Regions from separate parts of the Couchioplanes caeruleus genome, predicted to be linked through region 2. Evidence: riboswitches for the same ligand, from Rfam matches in the RefSeq annotation. Region 2 holds a riboswitch; the other holds the start of a gene.
The links. Region 2 has a riboswitch for ZMP and ZTP ahead of EDD30_RS36840 (bifunctional 5,10-methylenetetrahydrofolate dehydrogenase/5,10-methenyltetrahydrofolate cyclohydrolase). Riboswitches for the same ligand answer to the same signal wherever they lie in the genome.
Positions count from the first base shown of each region.

Region 1: another riboswitch for ZMP and ZTP. It lies ahead of EDD30_RS16590 (glycine hydroxymethyltransferase); the one in region 2 lies ahead of EDD30_RS36840 (bifunctional 5,10-methylenetetrahydrofolate dehydrogenase/5,10-methenyltetrahydrofolate cyclohydrolase).

Region 1 covers NZ_RJKL01000001.1:3,724,243-3,731,904, reverse strand. The annotation lists gene EDD30_RS16600 (SDR family NAD(P)-dependent oxidoreductase) at 1-587, shown strand, start outside; gene EDD30_RS16595 (discoidin domain-containing protein) at 802-3,765, shown strand; ZMP/ZTP riboswitch at 3,810-3,902, shown strand; gene EDD30_RS16590 (glycine hydroxymethyltransferase) at 3,922-5,346, shown strand; gene EDD30_RS16585 (ATP-binding cassette domain-containing protein) at 5,432-6,217, opposite strand; gene EDD30_RS16580 (ABC transporter permease) at 6,214-7,266, opposite strand; gene EDD30_RS16575 (sugar ABC transporter substrate-binding protein) at 7,239-7,662, opposite strand, start outside.
Region 2 covers NZ_RJKL01000001.1:8,167,543-8,175,204, forward strand. The annotation lists gene EDD30_RS36815 (hypothetical protein) at 1-548, opposite strand, end outside; gene EDD30_RS36820 (hypothetical protein) at 615-857, opposite strand; gene EDD30_RS36825 (hypothetical protein) at 1,056-1,286, shown strand; gene EDD30_RS36830 (polysaccharide deacetylase family protein) at 1,411-2,223, shown strand; gene EDD30_RS36835 (glycoside hydrolase family 26 protein) at 2,220-3,296, shown strand; gene EDD30_RS36840 (bifunctional 5,10-methylenetetrahydrofolate dehydrogenase/5,10-methenyltetrahydrofolate cyclohydrolase) at 3,426-4,310, opposite strand; ZMP/ZTP riboswitch at 4,326-4,407, opposite strand; gene EDD30_RS36845 (DUF1616 domain-containing protein) at 4,469-5,353, opposite strand; gene EDD30_RS36850 (hypothetical protein) at 5,359-7,662, opposite strand, start outside.

The sequences.
Region 1 (7,662 bases), 4.4 Mb from region 2:
AGCTGTACGCGGAGATCCGCGCGGCCGGCCGCCCGGTCGACGCCGTCACCCTGAACGCCGGCCGGGGCCTGGGCGGCGACTTCACCCGCGACACCGACCTGCGGGAAGAGCTGAACATCATCGATGTGAACGTCACCTCGACGGTGCACCTCGCCAAGCGGGTGCTTCCCGACATGGTCGCGCGCGGGGAAGGCAGGGTGCTGTTCACCTCGTCGATCGCGTCGATGATGCCGGGGACCTACCAGGCCGTCTACAACGCGTCCAAGTCCTTCGTGCAGTCCTTCGCGGAGGCCCTGCGCGCCGAGCTGAAGGACACCGGAGTCACCGTCACCTCGCTGATGCCCGGACCCACCGAGACGAACTTCTTCGATCGCGCCGACATGCTCGACACCAGGGTCGGGGCGAGCGAGAAGGACGACCCGGCGCTGGTGGCCGAGATGGGCTTCGAGGCCCTGATGAAGGGCGAGGAGAAGGTCGTCGCCGGTTCGCTGAAGACCAGGGCGCAGGGCGCCATGGCCAGGGTGATGCCGGACCGGGCCACGGCGGAGATGCATCGCCGCATGGCCGAACCCGGGTCGGCGAAATGACGACGTCGTAGGGCGCGCCCACCGGGGCGCCGGCCGGCGAGAGGATGCCGGGCCGGCGCCTCGGTGTGGGGACGGCGCGATTGCGGGGACGGTACGGTCAGTCTCATCGATGCATTACTTAACAAGCAAGTAAAACTTCGAACCAGGCAGATTTGACAGCCTTCGGCATCGAAGCGAAGGGTAGGCAACCTGTTCGTTTCGCCGGGGAGGCTCCGTGTTCGCTCTGTCCCGCCGCCGATTGCTGGCGCTGGCCGGAATCGGCGGCCTGACCGGCACGGTCGCGTCCGCACCGGCGGTGGCGGCGCCGGCCCGGGGCGACTCCGTGGCGAAGATCTACCGCGAGGTGTTGCACGTGCACACCCGGTGGGTCGAGGAGCAGTGGGATCCCGCGATCGGCGCGTACAAGGCGGCCGACTTCCGCTTCGCGGCCGTGCTGGGCAACGCGGTCCTGCTGGGTATGAAGGACTACGACTCCCGGCTCGCCGGCGTCGACGCCGCGACGCTGCGCGCCAGGACGGTCGCGACGATCAAGCGCTGTGCCGCCTCCAACCAGCTTGCCGGCGGCACCGAGTGGGGGCGCCGGCTCCTCGGGGACTCCACCGTCGAGCTCTACCTCGTGCTCGCCGCCCGGCTGTTGTGGACCGATCTCGACCCCGCCACCCAGGGCAACGTGCAGCGGATCGCCGAGGGGCAGGCCGCGTACGCGTACCAGCTCAACGCCGGGAACGATCCGATGAGCGGCGACTGGGGGCCCAACGGCACCGACGGCGGATGGCGCGGCGACACCAAGCTCGCGGAGATGGGCGTCCTGGTGGAGGCCCTCGCGCCCGGTATCGCCTGGACCACCGACGCCCAGTCCGCCGCGGCCTGGCGGGCGCGCCTGCGTTTCTGGGCCACCAACGCCAGCGCCCTGCCGGAGGCCGACCGGGCCAACCCCACGGTGCTCGACGGCGAGCGGATCGACCGGCTCAGCAGCGCGCACAACCTGCACGACACGTTCATCGTCGAGCGGCACAAGTCCGCCGATCCGCACCACCAGGCCGAGCTGTGGCGTACGGCCGGCCGCGCGGCCATCCACTTCCTGATCGCCGGCCGCAAGGTTCCCGAGGTGCTGACCCGCCAGCCCAACGGCGATCAGCTCTGGCGCACCCTGCGGTTGCTGGCCAGCGACGCGGGCGAGCCGGTGCAGCCGATGGCCGCGGACCGCTACCACCTGTACGGCCGCGACGTCCTCCCGCTCGCGTTCCTGGCCCAGGTCCTGGGCGACCGGGACGCGGCGCGCGCCGAGGCGGATCTCGCCGAGCGCCTGATGCCGTACCTGCGCTTCGCCCCCGCATACCGGCTCACGAAGTTCGGCGGCGAGGAGAAGCACGAGCCCGAGGCGCGGGCCGAGCTTGCCATCGCGTACCTCTTTCACAAGCTGCGCACCACGCCGGTGCCGCCGGTCACCCGGGAGCAGTTCTTCCGCCGCGCCGCCGGCACCCGCGACTTCGGCGGCGACGTCGGCCTCACCGCGCACCAGTCGGCGACCGCCTTCGCCGCGGCGGTCACCAAGCCGGACTTCGTCACGTTCCTCTGGCAGCCGAACCACGACCACTGGCTCGTCGACACGCGCGTCCCGGCGTTCCTACCCGCCAGGGTCACGCCGTCGAGCCATTGGACGAAGGCGTACCGGAAGATTCGCGACGGCGTCGACGCGACCGCGACCGTCCTCGCCGTGAACGGCGGCTACGCGGGCTTCACCACGCTGCCGACCGGCACCGTCGTCTATGCCAGCACCGGCCTGCCCGGCGAGGGCGGCCTCACCCTCTTCACCTTCGCCATGCCGGGCATCCCCGGGCTTGACGGCGCCCGCACCTTCACGTTCGCCGGCGGCCGGGCCGAGCTGCCCGACGAGATGATCGGCGACATCACGTTCACCCCGCGCAAGGCCCGGTACGTGCGCATGCTCGGTCGCGAACCGGCCACTCCGGACGGATACGCCCTCTGGTCCTTCGCGGTCCTCGACGTGACCGGCGCCGACCTCGCCCAGGGCGCGATGCCGACCGCCTCCTCGAGCGACCCCTACAGCCCCTCGCGCCACGCCACCGACGGCAATCCGCAGACCCGCTGGGCGGTCGCACCCGAGGAGCGCGGCCGGGCCGACAGTTGGATCGCCGTGGACCTCGGCTCGGCGGTCCGGGTCGCCGGTGCCCGCATCGCCTGGGATGCCGCGTACGGCAGAAGGTTCGCCATCCAGACCTCGACCGACGGCGTGACCTGGACAGACGCGGCAGAGGTCCCGCAGACCCGCACCGCCGCGCGCTGGGTCGGCATCGACGGGCGCGCCGGAATCGTGACCCACGGCGGCGACGGACGGATCACGGTGACGGCGACCGAGGTCCGCGCGCCGGCGCCGATCATCGAGGGGTACGCCGGCGGCCGCACGAACCTCGCCCGGGCCGCCGCCCGGACGCTGCCGACCGCGAAGGGGCTCTCGGTCAGCGACGCGGACGGCCACCTGAGCGTCTTCAATCTCTCCGCGGCTGCGGCTCGGGACGTGACCGTACGCCTTCCCGCCCGGCGCACGCTCTACCGCGGCGAGCAGGTGCTCACCAAGTGGGGACTCGAATGGACGGTCAGCCTGGACGGCGGCACCGCCCGGGTGGAACCGCCGCGCTTCACCCTGGCCGGCGACCCGCCGCCGGGCACCCGGTTCCTGGTCAGGGACTCCCATCACCTCACCGTCACCGCTCCGGCGACGCGCCGGGCGGTGGTCACGCTGCGCAAGGGGACCTGGTCGGAGACCGTACGCGTGCCCGCCGGCAAGTCCCGCAGCGTGTCGGTGCCGGGCGCCCCGGTGACGCCGACCGCCGACCTCGCCCGGGGCCGGACGACCTTCCCGACCTCGCCGCTGCCCCCGGGAATGACGTCCCCGCACCGCGCGGTCGACGGCGACCCGGCGACATCGTGGCGGCCGGGCGCCGCGGGGCGCATGGTGGTCGACCTCGGCTCGGTGACCGCCGTCGCGAAGGTGCGGCTCACCTGGACGCGCGGCCGGCGGCGGCCGCACCGGCTGGAAGCCTCCCCGGACGGCCGCGTGTACGGCCCGCTGGGCGCCCGGGCGCGGTACGTCGCCGTGGTGGTCGAGGGCTGGCGTCCGGGCGACGCCGAGCTGGTGCACCTCGCGATCACCTGAGCTCCGGCGGGATGTGACCTTCGTGCCGGTCGCCGGTATGCTCGTCGGCGGGCCGTGACTGGCGCGTTGAAGATGGATGACCATCGGGGAGCGGTCCCACCCACTCGGGGTGACCGCCGTGCGCCTGGGCCTCATCACCTGTGATAGGGAGGTCCGATGTCTGAGCTCAACGCCGAATCGACCGCTTTTCGCGCCGCGCTGGACGCCGTGCGCGCCGTCGAGCCCCGGATCGCCGATGCGATCGCCAAGGAGCTGCACGATCAGCGGGAGTCCCTCAAGCTGATCGCGTCCGAGAACTACGCGTCCCCCGCCGTGCTGCTGGCGATGGGTAACTGGCTTTCCGACAAGTACGCCGAGGGCACGATCGGCCGCCGCTTCTACGCCGGCTGCCAGAACGTCGACACCGTCGAGTCGGTCGCCGTCGAGCACGCCAAGGCGCTGTTCGGCGCTCCGTACGCGTACGTGCAGCCGCACTCCGGCATCGACGCCAACCTCGTCGCCTACTGGGCCGTGCTGGCCGACCGGGTCGAGGCCCCGGCGCTGGCGAAGGTGCAGAAGCGCAACGTCAACGACCTCACCGACGCCGAGTGGGCCGAGCTGCGGCAGGCGTTCGGCAACCAGCGCATGCTGGGCATGTCGCTCGACGCGGGCGGCCACCTCACCCACGGCTTCCGCCCCAACATCTCCGGCAAGATGTTCGACCAGCGCAGCTACGGCGTGGACCCGGCCACCGGCCAGATCGACTACGCCGCACTGCGGGAGTCGGCGCGCGAGTTCAAGCCCCTGATCATCGTGGGCGGCTACTCGGCGTATCCCCGCAAGGTGAACTTCCGGATCATGCGCGAGATCGCCGACGAGGTGGGCGCGACCTTCATGGTCGACATGGCGCACTTCGCGGGCCTGGTCGCCGGCAAGGTCTTCACCGGCGACTTCAACCCGATCGAGCACGCCCACATCGCCACCACGACGACCCACAAGAGCCTGCGCGGACCCCGCGGCGGCGCGGTGTTCTGCCAGCCGGAGCTCGCCGACCAGGTCGACCGCGGCTGCCCGATGGTCCTCGGCGGGCCGCTCGGCCACGTCATGGCGGCCAAGGCGATCGCCTTTGCCGAGGCCCGGCGCCCGGAGTTCGCCGACTACGCCCAGCGCATCGTCGCCAACAGCCAGGCACTCGCCGAGGGCCTGATCAAGCGCGGCGCGACGGTGGTCAGCGGCGGCACCGACAACCACCTCGTGCTGGTCGACGTCGACAAGTACGGCCTGACCGGCCGCCAGGCCGAGCAGGCGCTGCTGGACAGCGGCATCGTCACCAACCGCAACTCGATCCCACAGGATCCGAACGGCGCCTGGTACACCTCCGGCATCCGCGTCGGCACCCCGGCCCTGACCACCCGCGGCCTCGGCACGGCGGAGATGGACCAGATCGCCGACCTGATGCACACGGTCCTGTCGCAGACCAGGGCGGGCGCGTCCAAGGCCAAGTTCGACCTGGACGCCGCCGTGGCCGACCGGATCAGCAAGCAGGCCAGCGAGCTGCTCTCCGGCTTCCCGCTCTACCCGAGCGTCGACCTGGGCGTCTGAGTTCATCCGCGGAACGGGCCCGGTGGCGGGCCCGTTCCGCGGACGGCTCAGGCCACCGCGGACGGCTCAGGCCACCGCGGGCGGCTCAGGCCACCGCGGGCGGCGGCGGGGAGGCGCCGGTCATGATGGCGACCGCCTCCGACATGGAGTGCGACTTCGGGGTGATCACCGTCGCTCGGCGGCCCAGGCGCTGGATGTGGATGCGGTCGGCCACCTCGAAGACGTGCGGCATGTTGTGGCTGATCAGGATCACCGGCAGGCCGCGGTCCCGGACGTCGCGGATGAGCTGGAGGACGCGGTTGCCCTCCTTGACGCCGAGCGCCGCCGTCGGCTCGTCGAGGATCACCACCCTGCTGCCGAAGGCCGCCGACCGGGCGACCGCCACCGCCTGGCGCTGACCGCCGGAGAGCGACTCCACCGCCTGGCCGATGTTCTGCAGGGTGCCGATGCCCAGCTCCGACATGTGCCGGCGGGCCTCGGAGCGCATGTGCCCGCGGTCGAGCATCCGGAAGATCGTGCCGAGCGGGCCGGTGCGGCGCTGCTCGCGCCCGAGGAACAGGTTGTCGGCGATGTCGAGGCCCGGCGCGACGGCCAGGGTCTGGTACACGGTCTCGATGCCGGCCTCGCGCGCCTCCATCGGGTTGCGGAAATGGACCCGCTGCCCGTCGAGGTAGATCTCCCCGCTGTCCGGGATCAGCGCCCCGGACAGCGCCTTGATCAGGCTCGACTTGCCGGCGCCGTTGTCGCCGATCACCGCGAGGATCTCGCCGGGGTAGAGCTCCAGGTCGCCGCTCTCGATCGCCGTGACCCGGCCGTAGCGCTTGGTGAGCCCGCGAGCCTCGAGGACGGGAGTGGGCCTGCTCGCGGTCATGTCTTCACCTTCCTGATCCACTGGTCGAGGGAGACCGCGACGAGGACGAGCAGGCCGATGGCGAAGCCCTGCCAGACCACCTCGACGCCGGCGAGCTGGAGGCCGTTGCGGAAGACCCCGACGATCAGGGCGCCGATGAGGGTGCCGAGGACGCCGCCGCGGCCGCCGAAGAGGCTCGTGCCGCCGAGCACGACGGCGGTGATGGAGTCGAGGTTGTAGTCCACGCCGACGTTGGGGCTGGCCGACGCCAACCTGCCGATGAGGATCCAGCCGCCGATCGCGTAGAGCAGCCCCGCGAGCGTGTAGACCGAGAACAGCACCCGGTTGGTACGGATGCCCGCGAGCCGGGCGGCTTCGATGTCGTCGCCGGTCGCATAGACGTGTTTGCCCCAGGCGGTGGAGCGCAACGCGTAGAAGAAGTACCCGAAGAGCGCCAGCATGATGATCGATCCGTACGTGAGCCGGAAGCCGCCGATCGGGATCGTGGTGCCGGTCCAGGTCATGATCGACGGCATGTCGGAGCCGCGGACCGTCTCGCTCTTGGAGACCACCGAGTTCAGCGAGAAGAAGATGGTCAGGGTGCCGAGCGTGACAATGAACGGTGGCAGTTTGAGCCGGGTCACCAGGGCTCCGTTGAGGGCGCCCATCGCCGTGCCGCAGGCGAAGCCCAGCAGCAGCGCCGGGATCCCGGGCATGCCGAGGTCGGTGCAGAAGCTCGCCATCAGGACCGACGAGAAGACCGCGATGGCGCCGGCCGCCAGGTCGATGCCGGCGGTGAGGATCACCAGCGTCTGACCGAGGGCGAGCGTCGCGATGACGGTCACCTGGGCCAGCACCAGCGACAGGTTCGCGGCCGAGAAGAAGCGGGTGTTGACCAGCGAGAAGGCGATGACGGCGACGATCAGGACGGCGAGCGGGCCGAGGACCGGGTTGCCGTGCAGGACGTGCTGGACGCGCAGGCCGAGCGAGTCGTGCCGGTTGACGTCGAAGTCGGGTGTGTGGTCGGTGGCGGTTGCCATGGTCAGCCCCAACAGTTCTGCTTGCCCCACGCGGAGTCCTTGGCCTCCACGCCGGTCTGCGGGTCGTCGGTGATCAATTGGGCGCCGGTGTCGACGAAGTCCTTGCCCTCGGTGGCGGTGGGCTTGGTGCCGTCCTTGGCGTACGCGGTCACGGCCTCGACGCCCAGCGCCGCCATCTTCAGCGGGAACTGCATGGAGGTCGCGCCGATGATGCCCTTCGCGACGTTGTCGACGCCGGGGCAACCGCCGTCGACGGAGACGATGGTGACGTCCTTGTCCCTGCCGGCGGCCTTCAGCGCCTGGTAGGCCCCGGCCGCCGCGGGCTCGTTGATCGTGTAGACGAGGTTGATCGACGGGTCCTTCTGCAGCAGGTTCTCCATGGCCGTACGCCCGCCGTCCTCGGCGCCGTCGGTCACGTCGTGGCCG
Region 2 (7,662 bases):
GCGCACAGCGCCGGGTAGTGGTCGAGCACCTCGCGGTGGCTCAGCGCGCCGACGCCGATCAGCAGTCCGTTGACCGCGTTCGGCGTGCGGGCCAGCTCCGCGCAGAGCTCCATGCGCCACACCGGGTCGTCGATGTGGGTGGCGAACTCCCGGGCGATCCGGTTCCCCGCCGGGCAGCCCTCTTCCGGTGCGGCGTGCCGGCCGGAGGGGGCGAGCACCGGCGCCGGGCGTACCGCGACGCCCAGCCGCAGCGCCAGCTCGGGCAGGGTGAGCACCGCCAGTCCGAAGGCGCAGTTGTCGCAGAGCCGCTGGAAGCTTTCGGCATGCACGACGGCCGCCGGTCGCGGGCATCCGGCGGGGGTGCCGCAGGCGGTGTCCAGAATGATCTCGGCGAGCCGTCCCGACTCGTCGAAGCGCCCCACACCGGAGAACATCGCCGGTGTCTCTCGGTAACGGGCAAGGGCGGCCCGCTCGCTGCCGTAGCCGTCGGGATCCACGCCGATGCGCGGGACGCCGTGCTGCGCGTGGAGCTGGATGAGTCGGAACATCCTGGTCACTCCCGGGGGTGTTGAAGGACGGTGCATCCCGGGATACGAGCCAGAGGGTCCGGCGGTTCATTCCCTACGCTGGGTATAAGAAAAGCTGCCCTTCTGGCGCTGAGCAGTCAGTCTGAAGCAGTCGAACGTCACTGCGTGTAGCGCGTAGGTCGCGGCGGTGAGCGCGGCGAGCACGCCGGCGAGAACCGCCGTCAGTTCGCCGTCGAGGGCGCGCCAGGCGGCCGGCAGCGCCGTGACGCCGAGCACGAGTCCCGCCTCGCAGGCGGACTCGACGAGCCGGCGCGCGCGGTCTGAGGTCATGGTCCCCACCCTGCCGTCACCGACGGTGTGCGCGCTTCCCTCCGCAGCCGGATCAACTCCTATGACTTTCGGCAGAGGGACGGTCGTCTCACGGGGTTGAAAACCGTGAAATGCCCCATTCCGCACGCGAGCCGCCTAGCGTGGGACAGGACGCCGCTATCCGGCGGCGACAACCCGCCACCGGCGAAAGGTGACCCCATGACCGTGCAGATCCCCTCCGCCCGGCAGGAAGACCTCGCCGAGCACCTCGCCGCCCGGATCGAACGGCGCCTCGCCGTGCTCTGTGACGAGCTGGAGCACGCGGGCGTCGTCGCGTACGGGGCGGACCGGGGCCTGGCGACCCGGGGCGGAACCGTCCGAATGACCGTCGCCGATATGTCCGCCGTTGTCGCTGCAGTCGTGCTGGACACTGCCGAAACTGCCCCGTAACGTGGCGCCAGCGGCGCGCACGTGGCGCCGCCGTCCCCCGCGGAAGAGTTCGGCGAACCACGAAGCTTGCTGGGGAGCAGACCGATAATGGTCATGTCCGGCAGCGCGTGGGGGAGGAAATGCGGTGACCGTCACGGTGCCGCCGGCATGGGAGACCATGCCGGCGCTGATGTACCACTCCGTGTCCGCGGTCGCCGGTCCGATGCGCGACCTGGCGGTGCCCCGCAAGCGTCTCGCCGAGCAGCTCTCCGCGCTGACCGCGGCCGGCTACCGGCTCGTCGGGCTCACCGAGGCTCTCGACCTGCTCGAACAGGGATGCACCGACAAGCTTCTCGCGGTGACCTTCGACGACGGCTACCGCGACTTCCTCACCGAGGCCGTGCCCGTGCTCGCCGAGGTCGGCGCGGGCGCCACGCTCTACGCCTCGGTCGGGCACCTCGGCGCGTACGCCGACTGGCTGGGCCGCTGGTCGCCCGACTTCGGCAAGCTGCTGACCTGGGACGAGCTGGCCGAGGTGGCCGAGGCCGGCATCGAGATCGGCAACCACAGCCTGATCCACCACCCGCTCGACGTGCTGAGCGCCGCCGAGCTGCGCGAGGAGACGACGCGCAGCAAGGACGAGCTGGAGCAGCGCCTCGGCCGGCGGGTGCGCAGCTTCGCCTACCCGCACGGCTACAACGGCGCCAAGGTCCGCGCCGCGGTGCTGGCCGCCGGGCACGACAACGCCACCGAGGTGGGCCGGCGCCTGCACACGCCGGGCGAGCGGCGGTTCGCCGTACCCCGGTTGCAGCCGACCCCGGACATGACCGGCGCCGACCTCGTGGCCCTGGTGGCCGGGGGCGGCTCGCCGCTGGTGCCGCGGCTCAAGCAGCTCGCCCAGCCCGGATGGCGGGTGGTGCGCCGGATCGCCCGCGCCGCCGGACGGAACCTGACATGAGCCCGGTCCACCGCAATCCCACCCACCGCGGCACACGCCGCGCCCCCGGCCGCACGCTGACCCGGCGGCACCTGCTCGGCCTCGTCGGCCTGGCGGCGGTGCCCGCGGCGATCGTCGGCGCGCAGCAGTTCCGCTCGGACGACACCGCGGCCGAGGCCACCACCTCGCCCGGGCGGACCGCAGGAACGCCGGCCTCGGCGAGCGCCCCGCCGAAGGTTGTCACCGAGGGCGGCGGGCCGGTGCCGTTCGTGCCGGGCAAGGCCATGCTGGGCGCGTACCTCTCCCTGTCCGGCAAGACCGCGACCCAGTCGCAGGCGCTGCGCCGGCAGCAGACCGGCCGGGAAGAGCGGATCGTGCACGTCTTCTACGACTGGCCCGACCTGCTGCCCACCTCCATCGAGGGGCTGCCCGCCCAGGCGGTTCCGATGGTCTCCTGGCGGGGGACCGCATACAGCGACATCACCTCCGGTGCCAGCGATGAGCTGATCGCCCGGGCCGCCCGCCGGCTCAAGAGCCTGGGCCGGCCGGTGCTCCTGCGCTGGGGCTGGGAGATGAACGGCGACTGGTACGACTGGTCACCCGCGCGCAACGGCAAGAACCCGGCCGGCTACATCCAGTCCTGGCGGCGGATGCACGACATCTTCGCCAAGGAGGGCGCCACGAACGTCGCCTGGGTGTGGAGCCCGAACTGGAACTCCTCGCCGATCGCCGACTGGAACACGATCGCGGCGCTGTACCCCGGCGACAAGTACGTCGACTGGGTCGGCGTCTCCGGCTACAACCTGCGTCGCGAGACGCCGGAGACGCTGTTCAGCCCGATCTACCGCTCGTACGCGGCCCGCAAGCCCATCCTGATCACCGAGGTGGGCTCGGTGGACCGCGGTGGCCGGACCAAGGCGGACTGGATCTCGCTGTTCGCCCGCTGGGTCGAGGGGCACCCGGCGGTGGGCGGCGTGGCCTGGTTCGACACCGACACCCACCCCGGGTACACGGAGAAGTGGCGCGTGGACACCGACGCCGCGTCGCTGGCCGCGTACGTGGCGATGGCGAAGAGCGCCCGCTTCAGCGGCTGACAAGCGGCCCCGACGGCCTTGACGGCCCCGACGGCCTTGACGGCCCCGACGGCCTTGACGGCCTTGACGGCCTTGACGGCCTTGACGGCCTTGACGGCCCGAGCTTGCGGCGACCGGGGCCGGCGTTGCTCAGCGGGTGGCCTTCTCGGCCGCCTCGACCGCGTTGCGGAACAGCATCGCCACCGTCGTCGGGCCGACGCCGCCGACCCGCGGAGTCAGCGCGCCCGCCACCCGGGCGACCTCCTCCGCCACATCGGGCAGCAGCTTGCGGCCCTCGTAGCGCACCCCCGCGCCGATGACGGTCGCACCGGGCCGTACGTGCTCGGGCTGGATGATGCCGGGCACGCCCGCGGCGGCGACCAGGATGTCGGCGCGCCGGGTGTAGCGCTGCCAGTCCGGCACCCCGGTGTGGACCACGGTCACGGCGGCGTTGGCGGTCGGGCGCTTCTGCGACAGCAGCATGGCCAGCGGACGGCCGATGGTGGCGCCCCGGCCCAGGATGACCACCTCGTGACCGGCCACCGGGATCTCGTAGTGGGCCAGCAGCGCCTCGATGCCGGCCGGTGTGCAGGGCCGCGGCCCGGGCAGTCCGACGGACAGCCGACCCAGGTTGAGCGGGTGCATGCCGTCGACGTCCTTGTCGGGGTCCACGGTCATCAGCGCGGTGTCGTAGTCGATGTGGGCCGGCGGTGGGTACTGGATCAGCAGGGCGTGCACGGCCGGGTCGGCGTTCAGCCGGTCGATCACCCGGTGCAGGTCGTCCTGGGTGGCGCCGGCCGGAAGGTGCTCGTGGGGCGAGACGAAGCCGAGCTCGGCGGCCTGGCGCTGCTTGATCCGGATGTAGCCGGCGCTGGCGTCGTCGTCGCCGACCAGGATGGTGGCCAGCGAGGGCTGTACGCCACCCTCGCGCAGCTTCGCCACCCGCCGTGCCACGTCGGCCAGGACGGCGTCGGCGACGGGCTTGCCGGGCAGCGACCGTGCCTCGTGAGCGGGCGCCGGAGGGGTTTCGGACATGCGCGTCTCCCAGACCGTGGGCACCCAGGCGGACGGCGCCCACGACGAGCTCCCCGATGGTGGTCCATCCTCGATGCCGCCAGTCGCGTGACGCGGACCAGTATGCCGTGCCCCGGCGAGCGGCTCGGAACGAGTCACCCCGCGGTGGCGGTGAGACCCTATTCGACGGCGCTGATGTGCAGTGTCCGGTAGGCCGTGGTGTCACCGGCCCGGAAGAGGTTCACGGTTATCCGCTGGTCGCCCGGCAGGCTCAGACTCTCGCTCCAGGTGCCGTCGGCGCCCACCGTGACGACCAGGCGCGACGGCGCGGTCCCGCGCGTCCCGGTCACCGTCAGCGTGTACGGGGCGTCCTCGGCGAGCAGCCCCGTCGCCGACACCGCCACGGTCCGGTTGCCTCGTGAGTCCACCGGCCCCGACGGCGTCGCCGACAGCGCGGTCACCGCCGTGTCGTACAGCTCCCGCGACGTGCCGAAGGACAGCCAGCTCGCCCCGACGAGGATCGCCAGCACCAGTGAAAGCGGCAGGAGTTGCCGCACCAGGCGCAGGCGCCGGGACTTCTCCGTCGCGGCCGTCTCCAGCTCGGTCCCGGCCGGCGCCACGGTCATGACGATCGTGTGCTGCTCGGCCGCCGCCTCCGCGTCCTGCGCGGAGAGCCGCAGGCTCGGCGCCGTCGCGCCTGCCGGCGCGGTCTCCTCCTCGGCGGGCGGCGCCACGGCGGCCTGTCCCGGCCGCAGCACCGTCACGAGCAGGGCCGCCAGCGTGACGCCCGCCGTGGCGAGCGTCCACGACAACCGGTCCAGGTCGGCGCCCGTCAGATGGATCGCCAGCCCGGCGACGACCAGCACGCCCAGGCTGAGCGCCGGGGCCAGCAGGGTGCGCTCGACCGAGGAGAGCGCACGGCCGGAGAACAGCGCCCCGGTCAGCGCCATGCCGGGCAGCACGAAGCCCAGCAGCAGCCCGCCGGCCACGGGCAGCGGGCCCGGCCCGGCGAGCACGGCGGCGCCGGCCGCCACGGTCAGCACCGCGAGCACGCGGGTGAGCATCGCGTTCACTGGACCCCCATGCGGTAGACGCGAACGGTGCCGTTGTCGTAGAGCCGGTCGACCTCGAGCAGCGCGTCGAACTTGAAGATCTGCGTGGCGGTCAGCGGCCGGGTGATGGAGCCCGCGTTCGGGTCGTTCTCGAAGTAGGCCTCGCCCTCCGGAAGCTGCTCCGACAGCCGCCGGTCCACGACCAGGTACTGCAGCCCCAGGCCGTCGGCGAACTGCTCCTGCGCCAGGCCCCACTCGTCGGCGTAGTAGAGCGGTCCGACCTCGCGCACCGGATCCTGCCGGCCGTAGGTGGAAGCCAGCGACACCGACGTGACGTCGCCGCCGACCCGGTTGCCCGGGCCCAGCGCCCGACGCTGCCACTCGGCGGCGTCCATCCCGTACGCGTCGACGGACCGCTCGAAGCCGCCGGCCAGGTACGGCCCCGGCAGGATCGACTGCAGTGGCGGCCAGCCGCCCGCCCTGGCGCCGATCATCAGCAGGGTGATCATCGCGGAGCCGGCGGCGACCCGGCTGTAGAGGTTCCAGCTACTCGGGGCGACCACGTCGATCGCGGGCGCGGCGGCCCGCCACCGGTGCCCCTCGGCGTCCTTCGCGGGGATGAGCTGCACTCCCCGGACCAGGGCGATCGCCGCCAGGATGGATATCGGCACGTACGTGAAGGTGGAGAGCCGCCCGGCGATCTCGGGGCCGTTCTGCCCGAGGAAGCGCACCCCGTTGCCGGCGAAGAAGATGGCGCCGCCGACGACGGCCGCCCACCGCCAGTGGTCCCGGTCGTGCCGGTGGATCATGTCGCGGACCAGGGCGACGTAGAGCACGAAGAGCCCGAGCAGGCCGGTGCCCTGCACGACGAGTTGCCCGATGCTGACCGCCGCCGTGGTGGAGGAGGCCTCCTCGCGACCGCTGAGCAGGTTGGAGATGGTCTGCCCGACCTGCTCGATCGGTGCCTCGAGGTAGCCGAGCACGTCCTGCGCCACGGTGAGCATCCACGCCGCCACCACGACCACCGCCGCCGCGGGCATGATCAGCGCGCTCCAGCGCCGGGGCCGCTGCACGATCAGCTCGGACGCGGCGAGCAGGAGCAGCGTGAGCACCAGCGCGAAGGCGGTGATGTGGTGGCTGACCGTGGTCAGCGCGATGGAGCCCACCGCCAGCGCCACGAACGCCGGGCCGCCCCCCGTGCGCCACCGCCGGATCGCCCAGATCGTCAGCATGAAGAACGGCAGCGCGGCGGTCTGGTACAGGAACATCGAGTTGAAGAAGAGATAGTGCAGCGCGGTCGCGTACGTGACGCAGCAGACTCCGGCGACCGCGGGGGAGTTGCTCGCCCGCAGCACCGCGGCGAACAGCACGGCGACGAAGACCAGATGCGCGACGCCCGCGACGACGACCCCGGCCGCCGTCACCGACAGGCCGGTCATCGAGGTGACCGCGGCGCCCATCTCGGCCAGCCCGGGGAAGTGCACCGCCGGCGGCAGGGCGGGGTTCGGCCGGAACAGGTCGCCGGACTCCACGATGATCGTCGTCGCGAGCCAGTGCTGCAGCTCGTCCGGGAACCGGAACTGGTCCGGGCTGTACATCCACTTCAGCAGGTACTGGTGCAGTGCCAGGCCCATGACCAGCAGGAACGACTCGGCCACGCCGGCCATGCGGCGGCTGAGCAGCCGGACCACGACCGGGGTGAAGACCACGACCTGACCCACCCAGTACGCGAACTGCGCGTTGCCGGTGCCGATCCGGCCGCCGGCGTACGCGAGGGCGACCATGAGCACGCCCAGCGCCGAGATCATCAGTACCGCCGGCGCGTGGCCGAGGTCCAGCGGTTCCCGGCGGGGGCGCGCCGGCTTCGGGGCCCGGGCGGGGCTGGGCCCGCCGGGCAGCCAACTGCGCATGCCGCCCTTGCGTCCCGGCACGACCGGGATGATCGCGGTGACCGTCGGGTCGGCGGGCGGGGCGAGAACCGCGGCGGGAATCGCGACGGTCTCGTCGGCGGGCCGAGACAGGACGACCACCGTGTCGTCGGCCGTGTTCCGCGGCGCTTCCTTGTCGCCGGCCTTCTCCGGTTCCGCCGCCTTGTCCGTCTCTGGTGGCGCGGCGGGCTTCGAAGGAGGCAGCACGATGGTGTCGTCGGCGGAGGCGGTCGGTGTGTCCTTCGCGGCGGACGCCGGCTCCCCGGGCCGCGTCCTCAGCACCATCGTCTCGTCCGGGTCTTCCGGCTTGTCCGCGTCACCGGCGTCGTCCGCCTCGGCGTCGTCGGCGTCGTCTTCCGGCTTGTCCGCCTCGTCCGCCTCGTCGGCGTCGGC